DNA from 3 places in the Cryobacterium sp. M15 genome. Region 1 is predicted to be linked to each of the others. Evidence: riboswitches for the same ligand, from Rfam matches in the RefSeq annotation. Region 1 holds a riboswitch; each other region holds the start of a gene.
The links. A riboswitch is a leader RNA that binds a small molecule or an ion and turns the genes downstream of it on or off. The one in region 1 is predicted to bind thiamine pyrophosphate.
Positions count from the first base shown of each region.

Region 2: another riboswitch for thiamine pyrophosphate. It lies ahead of CXY83_RS01220 (3-oxoacyl-ACP reductase); the one in region 1 lies ahead of thiD (bifunctional hydroxymethylpyrimidine kinase/phosphomethylpyrimidine kinase).
Region 3: another riboswitch for thiamine pyrophosphate. It lies ahead of CXY83_RS13085 (ECF transporter S component); the one in region 1 lies ahead of thiD (bifunctional hydroxymethylpyrimidine kinase/phosphomethylpyrimidine kinase).

Region 1 is NZ_PJJW01000036.1:120,458-126,218, reverse strand. It holds gene CXY83_RS08110 (glycoside hydrolase family 38 C-terminal domain-containing protein) at 319-3,390, shown strand; TPP riboswitch at 3,534-3,633, shown strand; partial or broken gene thiD (bifunctional hydroxymethylpyrimidine kinase/phosphomethylpyrimidine kinase) at 3,616-4,461, shown strand; gene thiE (thiamine phosphate synthase) at 4,530-5,174, opposite strand; gene thiO (glycine oxidase ThiO) at 5,218-5,761, shown strand, end outside.
Region 2 is NZ_PJJW01000024.1:40,325-46,085, reverse strand. It holds gene CXY83_RS01235 (multicopper oxidase family protein) at 1-886, opposite strand, end outside; gene CXY83_RS18300 (hypothetical protein) at 1,257-1,385, opposite strand; gene CXY83_RS01230 (hypothetical protein) at 1,992-2,372, shown strand; gene CXY83_RS01225 (RNA polymerase sigma factor) at 2,442-2,780, shown strand; TPP riboswitch at 3,053-3,153, shown strand; gene CXY83_RS01220 (3-oxoacyl-ACP reductase) at 3,210-3,974, shown strand; gene CXY83_RS01215 (LLM class flavin-dependent oxidoreductase) at 3,988-5,304, shown strand; gene CXY83_RS01210 (ABC transporter ATP-binding protein) at 5,301-5,761, opposite strand, start outside.
Region 3 is NZ_PJJW01000039.1:369,280-375,040, reverse strand. It holds gene CXY83_RS13095 (energy-coupling factor transporter transmembrane protein EcfT) at 1-510, opposite strand, end outside; gene CXY83_RS13090 (ABC transporter ATP-binding protein) at 507-2,036, opposite strand; gene CXY83_RS13085 (ECF transporter S component) at 2,040-2,699, opposite strand; TPP riboswitch at 2,731-2,841, opposite strand; gene CXY83_RS17470 (hypothetical protein) at 2,884-3,120, shown strand; gene CXY83_RS13080 (hypothetical protein) at 3,186-3,515, opposite strand; gene dinB (DNA polymerase IV) at 3,541-4,755, opposite strand; gene CXY83_RS13070 (VIT1/CCC1 transporter family protein) at 4,939-5,761, opposite strand, start outside.

The DNA.
Region 1 (5,761 bases):
AATCTGGACAGCAATTAGTTCATCCGTTGTATGTATGGAATACGCAGAATCACCGGCAATGATGCCGAGGAGCACAGCGTCAGGGACTCAGGCAATTCATGAAAAAGTCACATGCTTTCGCCGTCGCACTCGCGGCCATGGCAGTATTCGTCGTGTCCGGCTGTTCAGCGAGCGGCGATAAGGCAGCCTCGGAATCGACCACGATCACGGTGGCCTCCCCAAAGTTCGCTCTACGTCTTCGTGTCGCGTGTTCTCGGCGGATCCTCGGCCATGGCCGGTGCCGTCACGCTCTGACCCCTCCAGCGCAAGGAGCACCACGTGCACGACAATTCCACCCTCATTCGCGCCCGCATCCGTCGTTTCGTCAGCGAGCGGGTCACCCCGTCGCTGTACCGGGTTTCGTCACCGTTGACCATCAGCGCGTGGGAAGTGCCCGACGAACCCGTGCCGTTTTCTGAGGCGCAAGGCCAGGATTTCACCCCGTTCAGCATCGGCCAGCATTGGGGCAAGCCCTGGGGCACGACGTGGTTCCACATCACAGGTATGGTTCCCTCCGACTGGTCTCGGTTTCACGACCTCCACACGCGCACGGAAGTCATCGTGGACCTCGGTTTTCTGTCTGGTCAGGCCGGGTTCCAGGCGGAAGGTCTGGTCTTCACCCCGCAGGGGCACATCGTGAAAGCGGTGGAGCCGTTCAATAACTATGTGCCGCTGATCGCCCAGCCGGGAGAGCAGGTTGATATCTACATTGAAGCCGCGTCCAACCCCGACGTGGGAAGTGACTGGGGCTTTCAGCCGACACTCGTGGGTGACAAGGCTACGGCGGGTATCGAACCGATCTACCGCCTGCGCCGCATGGACGTTGCTTTGCTCGACACCCAAGTGTGGAAACTGGACCAAGACGTGTGGACACTGTTTGGACTCATGGAACAGCTGAGCCCTGACCTACCGCGTACCGCTGAGATTCTTCGGGCGCTGGAAAAAATGACCGACCAAATGGACCCCGAGGATGTGAGTGGCACGGCATCCCGTGGCCGCGCTTTACTGGCGCCCCTTCTGGCGCAACCCGCCTACGCCAGCGCCCACCGAGTCATCGCTGTCGGGCACGCCCACATCGACTCGGCCTGGCTCTGGCCGGTGCGTGAAACCATTCGCAAGTGTGCGCGCACGTTTTCAAACGTGTTGCACCTGATGGATGAAGACCCCGACTTCATCTTCGCCTGTTCGTCGGCGCAACAGTATTCATGGATGAAGCAGCACTATCCGGAACTGTTTGAACGCATCCGGACGCGCGCACTCGAGGGCCGCTTCGTTCCGGTGGGCGGTATGTGGGTCGAATCCGACACCAACATGCCCAGCGGGGAATCGCTGGCTCGGCAGCTGCTCGTGGGCAAGGCTTTCTTCATGCAGGAGTTCGGCATCGAACCCCTCGAAATCTGGCTGCCGGACTCGTTTGGATACACGGCGGCATTCCCGCAAATCGTGACCGCGGCGGGATCGAAATACTTCCTCACCCAAAAAATCAGTTGGAACGAAACCAACACCATGCCTCACCACACCTTTGCTTGGGAGGGAATTGACGGCACCCAGGTCTTCACCCACTTTCCTCCGGTCGATACCTATAACTCATTGTTATCGGGGGAAGAATTGGCCCGGGCTCAACGCCAATACTCCGAGAAGGGTGCGTCAAACGTGTCGCTGGTACCGTTCGGTTTTGGAGACGGTGGCGGTGGGCCCAATCGGGAGATGCTCGCAGCGGCGGAGCGCACGCGTTCGCTCGAGGGTTCACCGACCGTGCGTATGGCCAGCCCGCGGGCGTTCTTCGAGGAGGCGGAGGCGACGTATGCCAACCCGCCCGTGTGGTCGGGGGAGCTCTACCTGGAATTTCACCGTGGTACCTACACATCGCAGTCCAGGACCAAATCCGGAAACCGTCGCAGCGAGCACCTGCTTCGGGAGGCCGAGCTCTGGGCATCAACGGCGTACTTTTATATGGGCGCTGACTATCCCTACGAACGACTGGCTGCTGCCTGGCAGACCGTGTTGCTCAATCAATTTCACGATATTCTGCCCGGAAGCTCTATCGCGTGGGTGCATCAGGTTGCCGAAGCGGCCTACGAGACCGTGCGAATCGATCTCGAAGACCTGATCGCGACATCCGTGGCGGCGCTCGCTTCCTCGGCGCAAACGGATGCGACGCCGGTGAGCTTCAATGCGTCACCGTTCCCGGTGGCGGGAGTGCCTGCCCTGTCTGCTGCGTCGCGGATACCAACCGGAGCCGTGCGCCTTCATCAGGCCGATGGGGCGTTCGTGCTCGAGAACGACGTCGTGCGGGCATCCATCGATGCACGTGGGCTCCTCATTTCCTTGGTAGACCGCGTGAGCGGAAGAGAAGCCGTGCCCGCGGGGCAAGCGGGCAATGTGCTCCAACTTTTTCGGGATACCCCGACGCAGTGGGACGCGTGGGACATCGACGAGCACTACGACCGGAACGGCGTGGAACTTCTGGAAGCAGAAGAAGTCAAGGTACTCGTGCAGAGTGCAGGGCTGGTCACGGTGCGCGTGACGCGGCGCTTCGGGGGGTCATCCGTTCAGCAGGATCTGACCGTACTCGGTGACCAGCCGAGCCTGGACATCGTGACGACGGTTGACTGGCATGAGCGTCAAAAATTGTTGAAGTTGGCTTTTCCGCTCGACGTGCACGCTGACCGCGCTGCGTCTGAAATACAGTTTGGCCACATTTATCGGCCGACCCACGTCAACACGTCCTGGGATGCTGCTCGCTTCGAGACCTGCGCACACCGGTGGGTTTTCGTCGGGGAGCCGGGCTTCGGGATTGCGATTGCCAACGACTCAACCTATGGGCATGACATCAGCCGCACTACTCGAGTCGGGGGAGGGACGACCACGACTGTGCGGGAATCACTGCTGCGTGCGCCGACGTTCCCTGACCCAACTGCGGATCAAGGAGTGCACACGCTTCGCACCTCGATCAGTCTGACGCCAGACGTACTCGAAGCTGCGGCGCAGGGCTACCGGATCAACCTGCCGCTGCGCGATGTGGTCGGCGCGGCCGTAACGCCGGTAGTCGTGAGCGAGTGCCCATCGATCGTGGTCGAAGCCGTAAAACTGGCCGAAGATCGTTCCGGTGACCTTATCGTGCGACTGTACGAGGCGAGCGGTTCGCGCTCCACGGGCACTGTCAGCTTCGGCTTCACTGTCTCAGAAATCGTCGAGACCGATCTGCTCGAACGCACTGTCGCCTCTGTAGCAGTGCAGTCGACAACCGATGCTGGTGGTCGATTGGTGCTGCGCGCTTTCCAGATCATCACCCTGCGAGTTGCCCGTTCTGCCAAAGAGGGCGAGGGGAGCCTGCGCCACCATTCGTAGGCAGGCTCCCGTCGTTGGCGTGACTATCTGCGGAATACTTTGTGCAGCCAGTCGTTGAGCGGTCGCAGAGCCGACGGCGCATAGGCCTGCTCCAGGGTGATCGCGTGCGCGGTTGTGCGCTGAATGCGCGCGCGTATAGGGTGATCCTTGACACGGGGTGCCGCACATAGTGTGCGTGCTGAGATCAATACCCGTCGAACCTGTCTAGTTAGTACTAGCGAAGGAATGTCACGGATGACTGGTCAAACCTCCCAGCTCGCGCTGCGGCAAACGCCTCGAATTCTCAGTATCGCCGGAACCGATCCGACCGGCGGCGCCGGGATTCAAGCCGACCTGAAGAGCATTGCGGCCAACGGCGGCTACGGCATGGCGGTCATCAGTGCTCTGGTCGCGCAGAATACGCGCGGGGTGCGCTCGGTGCACACCCCGCCTGTGGCTTTTCTGCGCGCACAATTGAACGCCGTGAGCGACGATGTAACCATCGATGCCGTCAAGATCGGCATGCTCGCGCAACTCGACGTCATTACCGAGGTGCGCTCCTGGCTCATGGAGTGTCGACCGCCCGTGGTGGTGCTCGACCCGGTGATGGTGGCAACGAGTGGTGACCGGCTACTTGACCGCTCAGCCGAGCAAGCGCTGCGCGACCTGATCCCTCAGGTCGATCTCGTCACGCCCAATGTTCCCGAGCTGGCTGTTCTGCTTGCAGAGCACCCGGCGGCCACCTGGGCGGAGGCCCTGGAGCAGGGCGGAAGGTTGTCTGCTCGCACCGGTGTCACCGTTCTGGTCAAGGGCGGCCATCTCAACGAAACCAGCTGCCCGGATGCCCTGGTCAACACCCAGGGGTTACTGTCGCACAGCGTGGTCGAGGTCGCGTTGCCACGTATCCGCACCAGGAACACGCACGGCACCGGATGCTCGCTCTCCTCGGCCATGGCCACGGTGCAGGCGAGAACCGGTGACTGGGCGCAGTCCCTCGTCGAGGTCAAAGACTGGCTCCAGGACGCCCTGGCCCACGCCGACGACCTCGAGGTCGGCCAGGGAAATGGCCCGATTCACCACTTTCATCAGCTGTTCGCCCGTGCAACAGCAGTATCCACTCTGACCGCAGGCGTGCGATGAACGCGGTACGGTCGGTGGGACTAGCCGAGTGGCGGGAGGCTGGCGAGCAGACGCTGAGCGGCATCCGTCGGGTCGTCGGCGTCGGTGATCGCGCGCACCACCACTACCCGGGTGGCGCCGGCGTCGACGACTTGGTCGATGTTGCCGAGGTCGATGCCGCCGATGGCGAACCAGGGGCGCAGGCTGCCGACGGTAGCGCTCTGCGCGGCCGCATAACGCAGCAGGTCTATTCCGACCGCAGCGCGGCCAGGTTTCGTTGGCGTAGCCCAGACCGGACCGACACAGAAATAGTCGAGGTTATCGGCGGTGACGGCGGCATCCACCTGCTCGATGGTGTGGGTGGACAGGCCGATCCGCGCAGCCGTGCCGAGCAGTGTGCGGGCGGCAGGCAGCGGCAGGTCAGTCTGGCCGACATGAAAAACCGGCGCGCCGGAGAGGCCGGCGATATCCGCTCGGTCGTTGACCGCCCAGAGCCGGGCGTGACGGTCGGCGACCGTGTGCAGAACCTCGAGATAGTGAAGTTCCTCGGCCGCGTCGATGTTCTTATCGCGCAGTTGGATGATGTCGACCCCGCCGGCGAAGGCGGCATCCACGAAGTCGGCGAAATCGCCGCGATCTTTTCTGGCATCGGTGCAGAGATACAGCCGGGCGGTGATGGGGTCCATGCGACCAACCCTAAGGGGCGCTGCCGTGGCATCGGTGCACACCATGAGTGAGCGGGAAGCGCAGCGAACAGTTGATGTTGCCGTCATTGGCGGCGGCGTCATCGGGCTCGGCATCGCCTGGACGCTGGCGCATTCCGGCCGTAGCGTGGTCGTCATCGACCCCGACCCGGCCGGCGGCGCCACCTTCGCTGCAGCCGGAATGCTCGCCGCGGTGAGCGAACTGCACTATCGGGAAGAGGCATTGCTTGATCTCATGCTCGCGTCCTCGAAGTTGTATCCCGACTTCATCGACTCGCTCGGAACCGATAGCGACGCTACCGGATACCAGCGAACGACAACGCTGAACGTGGGCGCGGACGCGGCCGACCGGCAAGCCCTCGTCGACCTGCGTGCTGTGCAGGTGGCCAATGGATTGGGTGTCGAGCCCCTCACCGTGCGCGAAGCGCGGGTGCTTGAACCGCTGCTGAGCCCCCAGGTCTCCGGCGCTTTTTTGGTGGAACAAGATCACCAGGTCGACCCGCGACGGCTCACCGAGCGCATCCAGCTCGCGCTCGCCGCCCTCGCGCCCAACGGCCAGGACGCCGTGA
Region 2 (5,761 bases), on a different contig from region 1:
GAATCGTGTTCCAGGTGGGATCTTTCGTGTCGACCGGGTCCGGAACGACGTCGAAAGCCATGATCGAATTTGTGAACTCGTAGTCGACGTTGTTTTTGTTAGACAGGTTGCGCAGCTCGATCCGTTGGCCCGCCTTGTATTTACGGAAGTCGATCAGAATTTCATAGCGCTCGGCCGGAGCGTGGCGCCAGCTCGCCACGGACTGGGATACCGGCATCAGTCCGCCGTCGGTGGCGACGACTGTGACGGGATCTCCCGTGCTGAGGGTTGGACGCAACGATCGGGAAATGCAGGCGTTCACGACGCGGAACCGGTAGACGCGCTTCTTGACCTTCATGACCGGCCACGGCCTGCCGTTGACCAAAATCACATCGCCCCAGAGCCCGGAGTGGTCACTGTCATCAAAACCGAGCGATCCATCGACGGCGAACATGGCGTCATTAATGGTCAGGGCTACGTCGAATTCTCCCTGGGGAAGGAGCGCCCGTTCCAGCGGATCGTGCAGGTGGTACTGCGCGGCCAGGCCGGAGTAAACGTTGATCGCGGTGTGATGCACCGCATGATCGTGGTACCACAAGGTGCGGGCCGGTTGGAAATTGGGGTGGCGGTAGTCCTTGCGAAATCCCGGGTTCGTAATGTCATTTGCGTAGCCGTCATATTGTGGCAGCGAGGCGGATCCGTGCAGGTGCGTGGACGTGTAGAGCGGGTGACCGTCGAACGGATGCTTGGCAGGGAGCTGGTTCCGCACGCGCAGCACAGCCTTCGTCCCCTGTTCGACGCTGATGGTGGGGCCAGGAAAAATACCGTTGTACCCAAGAATTGGGGTCTTCAGCCGGGGAAGGATAGCAGCGGTGGCCGCCACCTCCGCGACAGTGAAATACTGCACGGGCGCCCCATCAACGGGATCAATACCCGATCGATCAGGCCGCAAAATGGGCGCCTGAACGAACGGTGTTTGATACGGTCGGGGCAATTCACTTGGAGCAAGAGCGCTCGCGGCTCCTGCTTCCGCATTCCGCAAAGGCAGCGTCAACAAACCCACTCCCACCGCTCCTGCACCACCTAATAACAAAACCTGTCGCCGAGAAATAGTCATGCTTTCAATCCTTTTATATGCTGTTGGATTCAGAACGGTATAACGCATCGGGGCGGGTGACTATGGATCTTTTCTTACAGAAGTGTGACGTCTGGAGCCGGGAGAAAATCAGGCTTTGTGGCTGTTCTCTGGTGCCAAAGCAATAGCTTCATCATGAAATTCAGATAACCAAGGTGGCCCGAATGGTTTCGCCCTGTGCGGCGGTCTGTCTGACCGGGGACGACCATGGTGCCGTGGGAATCGTCAGGCCCAAACCCTCGATCGAGTACTGCGCAGCGGTAAATTTCAAGCCTTGAGGCTCCAGCGCCGTCACCCCGACGACCACCCGCACCCGGTGGATTACCGGGGAATCTTTCCAAGCAACTCCGCTGCAGGCTCGGCCAGCATCCAACCGTGACCCACCAATGAGTCCACGTCGATAATGCGCGCCACGCCCCCATCAGCAGTGACCACAGATACTCCCAGCGGCGTGCGGAGCTCCGTCCTGCTGATGGAGAGAACAATGACCACTGCGACTCCGAGCAGCAAGAGAAGAAACGAACTTACTGCCACCAAACGGCCCCGGTGCTATCAACGCCGACTGAGAAGAGAACCAGTATTGCCAACAGTTTCAAGCGGTCAATGCAACAATTGCATAACATTATGACCGTATCGCCCAGGAATTTAGAATTTGTTACATGGTTTGTCAGACGGTCTGCGTGGTGCGAAAGATCACCGTGCAAGCCAAAGCGACGTGAATTAATCCTGTTCTGCGGATTCTGAAACCGTGGCTTCTTAGTCGCAGTGGTCATTAACGTTATCTCGACAGCTATGTGACCGATTTCTTGTCTATCAATTGTCTTGACATGCCCCATTGAGATCGCATAGATTTTAAGCGCTGCCCTGGACCTTGTCAGTGGATTCAATTACCACGTCTGGGGAGTCCCTTGTCTGCAGTTACTATTCGATCGTTCCGGCCCGCATCGTGACCGACGCCGAGACGGAGCCGCGTTCTCCGGAAAGCAGTATTGGCGGTCATCTGCTACTCGAACGGGTGGCCGCGGGTGACGCACTCGCCTTCGGCTCCTTGTATGACGCCTTCGTCGCCGACACCTATGCAATCTGCCTGAATAAGTGTGCAAACCCGTTACTGGCCGACAAAGCCATGGCAAAAACATGGATCTTCATATGGAGTCACGCCGCCGCCCTCAACGAACAGGCGGGTTCAACGAAATTCATCGTGCTATCTGCTACTTGGACCGTCACCTCGCAGGGCGGCAGATACTTTCCCAGCTGATTACCGGACAGTCAGGGTGATGCATTCCTTCCCCATTCTGAGACTTCTTATGCGTCTGGTCGGATTCTGGTGGACCGTGCTGTTGACGGCGATGTTCGAGCGTTCGAGGTGCTCGTACGGCGGCACGGGCCACTGATACGCATGTACATCATGCGCATCTTGGGCGCAAAAAGCGAGGTGGACGACGTCGTCCAAGAAACATTCATCACGGCATGGGCGAAACTGCCGAATCTAGAGAACCCTGCTGTGGTCAGGACACGGCGTCGGCGCGGCTCATTCGTGGGGGCAACCCGCATAAAGACGGTCCTCGAGTGCTGGGCACTGCTCACTCTTGCCTACTGTTTAGGTGGCCGTTCAGGCTGTCAGGTGCTTTGCGCGGCCGTGAGCGCCTTGGCCTTGCCCCGGTGAGTGGACACCTCACAAAAGAGAATGTTCTTAGCCTGGCGCAGCCACCGGAGCCCCCGTGTCGATCGTGTGCACCGACGGATGCTGAAGCAGACTGACGGTATCGGTGAGCCGGCCCGAGGCGATGGTGGCGTATAGGGCCCGCTGCTAGTCCGAGTCCGTAAATAACGGAGTTGGCGCTGAGCCCTGCAACGACAAAGTCGACCAGCGCGGCAGTTGATGAGTTCAGGCTTGGGACGCGAATTTGCCGGTACCGGCGGTTGCGTATACTCGGTCCCAGCGACACGGGGTGCCGACTGGATGACGGTCGGCTGAGATGACACCCGTTGAACCTGATCTAGTTCGAACTAGCGAAGGGATGTCACGGAGAATTTCGTGTACCAGAGTGGTGCCGAATCTCGTCCTTTCGCCTTACCTAAGGTGAAGAAAATCATGCAAATAGCAGAACAGATTGTCCTGGTCACCGGCGGTGCACGCGGCTTGGGTACAAGCATCGTGCACGCTTTCGCGGCTCAGGGCGCCCGGGTGGTCATTAACTATCGCAACAGCGCCGCAGCGGCGGAGACCCTGGCTGCCAGCTACGGCCCTGAACACGCTTTTGCTGTGCGGGCCGACGTCACCGACCGAGCCCAGGTCGCGGCAATATTCACGCAGGCTCAGGCACATTTCGGGGCCACCGTGACGACGGTGGTCAATAACGCGTTGGCCGATTTCCAATTCAACGGCGATGCCCGCTCCGGCGCTGCCGACATCAGTTGGGACGAGTTTGAGGCGCAGTTCTCTGGCAGTGTCCGCGGTGCCCTGAACACGACCCAGCAGGCGCTGGCCGGCATGCGCGAGGCCGGGTTTGGCCGCATTATCAACATCGGCACGAACCTATTCCAAAACCCGGTGGTGCCGTACCACGACTACACGGCCTCCAAGGCCGCACTGCTCTCGTTGACCCGCACCCTTGCCTCAGACCTTGGCCCGCACAACATCGCGGTGAACATGGTCTCCGGGGGGCTGTTGCGCACCACGGATGCCAGCGCAGCCACCCCCGAGGACGTGTTCGACTTCATTGCCGCGTCCACCCCGCTGCGCAGGGTGACAACCCCCGCCGAATTTGCCGATGCGGTACTTTTTTTTGCTTCCCCCTGGGCGCGGTCGGTCACCGGGCAGAACCTGGTGGTCGACGGCGGCCTGGTGATGAACTAGGGGCGCGCCGCTCATGTCAGCTCCGCGCCAGCTTCACTTCAATGCATTCCTCATGGGTTGTGGCCACCACGGTGCCGCTTGGCGGCGGCCGCAGTCGCCCGCCGACCAGTTGGGAGACATCAGTTTCTATGAACGGCTCGCCCAAAGCGCTGAACGTGGCTTCTTTGACGCCGTGTTCTTCGCCGACGGGCATGCCGTCGGTGATGTGAGTACCGGCCCGCGGTGGTTTCTTGAGCCGTTGACCGCGATGGCCGCGATGGCGCGGGCGACGAGCCGCATCGGGCTGGTCAGCACCGTCTCGGCATCCTTTTACACGCCGTTCCACGCGGCGCGCATGCTTGCATCGTTGGATCACATCAGTAAGGGGCGCATCGGCTGGAACGTGGTCACCTCCATGTTTGACGCCGAAGCCCGCAACCATGGAATGGACGTGCTGCCCTCCCATGATCAGCGCTACAGCCGGGCAGCGGAGTTCATCGAGGTGGCACTGAAATTGTGGGATTCGTGGGAGGACGATGCTTTGGTCCTGGACCGCGGAGGTCTCTACGCTGACCCGACCCGGGTGCGAGCGATCGGCCACTCCGGCGAACACTTCCGGGTGGACGGTCCGCTGACGGTGCCGCGCCCGCCGCAAGGTCGACCGGTATTGTTCCAGGCTGGCGCCTCCGACCCTGGCCGGGCGCTGGCCGCCCGTTATGCCGAAGGAATCTATGCGGTGGCCTATGACCTCGCCAGCGGGCAGGAGTATTACCAAGATGTGAAGAAGCGCATTACCGAAGCCGGCCGCGATCCGGATGCGGTGTTGATCATGCCCGGACTCGTCACTTATGTCGGGTCCACACAAGCGCAGGCGCAGGCGAAGCAGGCGGAGGTCGACGCCCTCCTGCCGACCGAACAGTCGCTCGCGCAGCTGGGAACGTTCGTGCAACAGGATTGCAGTAACTGGGACTTGGATGCGCCGGTGCCGCCGCTGCCGCCGCTGGCAGGCTTCACCGGGCCGCAGGGCCGGTATGCGACCATCCTACGAATTATCCAGGCTGAGCAGCCCACGGTCAGGCAGTTACTGGGCCGGCTTGCCGCCGGCGGTGGGCATTGCACCATGGTCGGTACGCCGGAGCAGATCGCCGACCAAATCGAATTGTGGTTTCATTCCGGTGCCGCAGACGGCTTCAATGTCATGCCGCCGCTGCTGCCGGAATCCTTGGACGAGTTCGTGGACCGGGTGATCCCTGTGTTGCAACGGCGCGGTCTGTTCCGCAACCGCTACACCGCCGATACCTTGCGTGGGCATCTGGGGCTACAACGCCCCACGGTCGGCGCTGACGCTTAGGGTGCCCTGGACGAGCGGGTTTCCTCGTGCAGGGTCGCCAGGAGTGTGCGTTCGTATCCGGCGAACTCTGCTGAGGTGGTCATCGACAGCGCGCGCGGCCGTGGCAGGTCGATGGTCAGGTTCAGCCGCACGGATGCCGGCCGCGCACTGAGAACGACCACCCGGTCGGCGAGGTAGATCGCCTCACGGATGTCGTGGGTGATCAGCACCGCAGTCCAGGCGTTTTGGGACCACACCCCCTGCAACCAGGACTGCATGTCCGTGCGGGTGAGGGAGTCCAGAGCCCCGAAGGGTTCGTCCAGCAGCAGGACATCTCTGCCCTGCACCACGGTGCGCAGCAAGGCCGCGCGCTGGCGCATGCCCCCGGAGAGTTCGAAAGGATGTGCATCTTCAAAACCAGACAGGCCGAAGGCTGGAAAGAGACTGGCCGCCCGTGCTCGGGCGATCTTCTTAGTTT
Region 3 (5,761 bases), on a different contig from region 1:
AAGCGTGAGCGAGTGCCAGTCTTCGATGAACATACCTACGAGTCGCAGACCAGCCAAACCGCCGAGCACAAACCGCGCGGGCAGCCGCAGCACCTGGGCGAGGCCATCGGCGAGGTCCGTCGGATCCGTCGTGGCGAGTAGCACGATACCGGGCAGACCGATGGCGAGCACCCTCAGCCCGATGGCCAGGCCGAGCTGGGCTGAGCCTTCGGTCACCGAGATGAATCCGAACTGCCACAGCAGCGCGCCGGAGTCTTCGCCATAGAGCACCGTCGTGATCGCAGCCATCGGGGCCGCAATCCAGACCGGTGCCGTTCGCAGCCAAAATTGTCGGGCGCTCAGGCCGCACCAGAGCAAAAGTCCGGCCTCGAGCAGCAGGGCGACTCCGGCCGAGACCCAGTCGATCGAGAGCAGCAGCGCACAGCTCACGATCAGGGCAACTGCGAGCTTGGCGACCGGGTTGAGTCGGGCGACGACGCTCGGGCGGATCGTCGGGGTCAGCAGGCTCATGGCGCTCCCGTCCCGAGCCGGATCGGGTCAGGCATACCAATTCGGTATTCCTCGTCCGCGAGAGCGTTGACGAACTGGGCGTCGTGGGTGACCGCGACGAGCGCGATGCCCTCATCGAGCAGCTCGGCCAGAAGGGTCACGAGTTCCTGCCAGGTACGAGAATCCTGCCCGAAGGTCGGCTCATCGAGCACGAGCAGGCGAGGACGGGTCGCGAGAACGGTGGCGACGGACATCCGCCTCTTCTCGCCACCCGACAGGGTGAACGGGTTGGCGTCGGCGAGATGATCGAGTCGCAGCCGGTGCATCAGCTCGTCGACGCGGCTGGTCTGTTCGGCCTGGCTGAGCCCGAGGGCGCGCGGGCCGATCTGCAGGTCGGCCCGCACCGTCGCGGCCAGGAATTGGTGTTCCGGGTCTTGAAAGACGGTTCCAATGCGGGTCAGCAGCTGCTGGGAACGCCAGCGGTGCGGCTCAGAAACGATACCGGCCGCAAACGTGTCACTTGCCTGCAGCGTTCCCCCGGCCGGCTTCAGCAGTCCGGCCAGCGTGAGGGCGAGGGTAGATTTTCCGGCGCCGTTGGGGCCGGTCACAACGGTGGCGGTGCCGGCCCGCAGGTTGAGGGTGATGCCAGCGGCGACAACGGATGCCGCACGCCGTCCAAACGGAACGCGACCCACCGCGAGCCCCTCGGCCCGCAGCAGGGTCTGCACCGAAGTGATTGGAGAGCGCGTCGGAAACCGGGGGGGCAGGGCTGGTACCCAGACGCCGGCCTGCGCCAATCGCTCACCTTGCCTCGACAGGATTTCGCGGGTGGGGCCGTCGGCCAGCACGCCGCCGGCCGGGTCGAGCACGATGACGCGGTCGACGACGTCCTGCCAGACCTCGACCCGATGCTCGATGACCACAAAGGTGGCCCCGGAATGATCGAGGGAGCGCACAACGGCGTCGCGCACCTCGATGACACCAGTGGGGTCGAGGTTCGCGGTCGGTTCGTCGAGCAGCAACAGCCCCGGCCGCATAGCGAGCACGCCCGCCAGAGCCAGGCGTTGCTTCTGCCCGCCGCTCAGGCTCGAGGTGGGGTGGTCGAGGGGCAGGTCCAGGCCGACCTCGGCAAGAGCCTGCCGCACCCGCGGCCAGATCTCGGCGCGCGGGACGGCGAGGTTCTCGCAGCCGAATGCGACATCATCTCCGACCCTGGCCAGCACGACCTGGGAGTCCGGATCCTGCAGCACGAGTCCGACCCGCCCGCGCGCCTCGGCCGCGCGGCGACCGTCGATGAGCAGGCTGCCGGTCTCGTCGCCGTCTTCGACATCGCCGAGCACTCCGGCCAACGCGTGCATGAGGGTACTCTTGCCGGCACCGCTGGCACCGAGCAGCAAAACCCGCTCGCCGGGCGTGACCTGCAGGTCCAGCCCGGACACCGCCTGATTGTGGCGCCCGGCGTGGCGCCAGCCCCAGTCGCGGGCTCGAATCTGTACGGCGCGGATCTGCGCGCCGTGACCGGCCGGGAACGGCGGGGTGTCCAACATCCGCTAGCTGATCGCGGCGGAGGGTGCTCGCGACCCTTCCCGACCGGCAGCAAACCGGCTCAGCGCACCGGTGCGGGCCAGGCCGCGCACGGCCAGCCAGGACAGCAGGCCGGCCAGCACGGTGCCCGACACGACAGCGGATACGAAATAGACGACCCTGTAGCCGAAATCCAATGCCGCATAGCTCGTGAAGGTCGTGTCGAGCAGACCTACTGCCACGCCGGCGCCCGCGCCAGCGAGAAGGGCGACGCCGAGTCGCCAGTTGCTATAGAGGAATAGCGCGAGGATGATTTCGGCGCCCAGGCCTTCGACGACGCCCCAGATGAGCGTGGAGAATCCCCACTGGGTGCCGATCAGCATCGACACGACAGCGGCGACGACCTCGGTGTACACGGCTGCGCCGGGCTTTCGGATGATGAGACCGCCGAGCACTCCGGCGAACAGCCAGCCACCGGCGAGGAGACCCTCGAGGCCGGGCGTGAACGCGAGGATCGCACTGAGCGGGGACCAGGCCAGGCCCCAGGCCCAGAAGATGACGCCGCTCGCAACGCCGATGACACTCGCGACGACGATGTCGACCACGCGCCAGCGAAAGTTGCGGGGCTTCTTCGCCCTCGAAGCCTGGCGAGTGGACTGACGGAGTGAAGACGTTGTAGCGTGCACTGTTCGTGCCCTTTCCGTAGGTGAATACAGGGCACGGGATCGAGAAGCCTCCCTGCGCTGGCATGATCCAGATCAGGTTCGACGGTCGAAGCTTGGTCAGCTTCCTCTCAGCCCGGTGTACCGGACTCCCGTGATACCGCCAATTCTAGCGCCCCGCCTAGACTTGCGGCATGGGAATCACGACATGAGTATCAGCATCCTGCTCGTGTTGGCGGCGCTGTATCTCCTGCTGATGCGTCGGTTCCTGACGCGGCGTCGGCGCATCGCCCGGGGATTGCCGGTAAGCAGCCCGTGGCACTTTCCGCCCTGGCTGCGACTCAGGGTGCCACGGTGGGCGCGCCGTCGGTTCGCGCGCCGGCCGCGCCGGCCCCGCCGTATCCGTTCTGCTCGTCGCCCCCGCCGCTCGCCCGGGCCCACCTGAGGAACCGGGCCGAGTTTATAGACTGGGCCTGCGGCCCGGGCCCAGGCCCCGTCCAAAGAGCGGGGCTACTTCTTGAGGGCTCGGATTATTCGGGCCAGGGCGCGCCCGGCGACCAGAAGGAATGGCACACCGACGGCGAGCAGGGCGATGACGTTCGGCTCAAACCGAGCGGTGCCGCCCGACTTGACATAGGCACCGATCGGCAGCGATACGCCACCGCCGCCCCCACCGGATCCGACAGCACCGCCTTCGCCGGCATCACCGCCACCGAAACCGTAATAGCTGAGCGCCACCGGTATGAGGGTGACGCCGTCAATTTGCACGGGATCACCGTAAGCCGATTTCACACCGGCGGAACGGAAGGTTTCTGCGAGTTTTTCCGGGAGGCTGGTCATTCCAACAGGGTAGCCGACTCGTGCCTTATGGGCGAGGCTTGAAGAAGGAGGCCGAACGCACTGTTCCCGCCCCGAATCGCTCGGTCACGGAATCGACTGCCAGCTCGGCCCCGCGCCAGTCCTCGTCGGGATCCCATAAGCCAACCGATCCCGACGCTGGACCGAGCTGCTCGGCCCGCACCCCGATCAGTCGCACCCGAATACCCGACGCGGCCAGCAGGTCGAAGGCAGCGACTGCTTCCTCATAGATTCGCCGGCCGACATTGCTCGGTTCAGCGAGGGTGCGCGACCGGGTAACGGTACTGAAGTCTGTGTAGCGCAGCTTGAGTGCCACGCGCCGTGCCACGAGATCGCTGCGCCGCAGCCGTGCCGCTACAAGGTCGCACTGCCGCAGCAACTCACTGTGCAGTCGGTCGATGTCGGTCACGTCGTGTTCAAAGGTCACCTCGTGGCCGACGCTCTTCTCTTCCCGCTCGACCGTTACCGAGCGTGGGTCACGCCCCCAGGACAGTTCGAACAGCTTCACACCGGAGGCCTCCCCCAGTGTTTTTTTCAGCACGTCCAAGGGCGTGCGGGCAATATCGCCGATGAGTTTCAGGCCGAGGCGCGTCAGCATCTGCTCAGTAGCGGACCCCACGCCCCAGAGTGCGGTCACGGGCAGCGGATGCAGAAACTCCACCGTCTTGTCGGCCGGCACGACGAGCAGACCGTTGGGTTTGGCCAGGCCGGAGGCAAGTTTGGCGACGAACTTGGTCGACGCCGCGCCGACGGAGCAGACGAGACCGGTTTCGGCGAACACGCGGGCGCGGATGAGTTCGCCGATCACAGCCGGTGAACCGAACAAATTAGTCGCGCCGGCAACGTCAAGAAACGCTTCGTCGATGCCCAGCCGTTCCACCAGTGGCGTGACGTCGTCGAAGATACTCATCACTCGGGTGGAAAAGTCTCGATACTGTCCCATGTGCGGCTCGAGTACGATCGCGTTCGGGCACTGGCGCAACGCGAGCGACATGGGCATGGCCGAGTTCACACCGTATTTTCGAGCGATGTAGTTGGCCGCCGTGACGACCGAACGGCCGCCGCGGTGGCCGACGATCACCGGCAGATGCGCGAATTCAGGGTGAGAGAGCAACTCGACCGAGACAAAGAACGCGTCCAGATCAACGTGCAGCACCGTCGCCGAACGGTCGTCGACGTCGTCCGCCGAAATCTGCCGCCCGCTGCCATCCTGTCTGCCCACCGAAAAACCCTAACCCGATCCGGCTCATATGCACTACTGACAGAGGGAAAATACAATTCCAGGGCATAACTCCTGCAATTCACTGTTGAAAAATGTCGCGACCGCGTCTTTTCGCGGAAGCCGTGCATCACGTCACGCAATCTGCAGGAGTTATGCGACGGGACGACACGTTTTATCGGGCAGCTAGCCGAGCGTCGTGCCGAAAACCAGCCCGAGCAGGTACGTGACCGCGGCCGCGCCCAGGCCGATCACGAGTTGTCGCAGCGCACGCTTCAGCGGCGGACCGCCAGAGAGCAGGCCGACGACTGCGCCGGTGGCCAACAGGGCGACGCCCACAAGAATGGTGGCGACGATGATAGCCGCGTAGCCGCTCATGCCGAACAGGTAGGGCAGCACTGGCAGCAGCGCCCCCGAAGCGAAGAAGCAGAAACTCGACAGGGCCGCTCCGGTTCCGGTGCCGATGGCCTCGTGTTCGTCATGCGTGGGGGCCTGCGGGCTGACGGCGGAGATCGGTCCGGTCGCCGCGTAGGCGGTAGCGAGCACCCCGCGGGCGTGCGCCTCCGCCTCGTCTTCGGACATGCCCCGGGCCCGGTAGACAAGGGTCAGCTCGTTGGCAGCGAGATCCAGATGGGAGAGCACGCTCTTGGCCGGCGCGGCGGGGGTGGAAGCTTCGAGCAGTTCTCGCTGGGAGCGCACCGAGACGTACTCGCCGGCACCCATCGAGAGCGCCCCAGCCAGGAGTCCGGCGATGCCGGTGAACAGAATCGTCGCGGCCGGGACCCCGGTCGCCCCGATGCCAAGCACGAGGGCGAGGTTGCTCACCAGCCCGTCGTTGACACCGAACACGGCGGCCCGAAAGGTACCCGACAGGCGTTTGCGGCCCCGGGCGGCGAGGCCACGCACGACCTCTTCGTGCACGGTCTCATCAGCGGCCATGGCGTTGGTCGCGTCCGCATCCGCGTTGTAGGGCGAGCGGCCCTCGGCCCGTTGAGCGAGGGCGAGCACG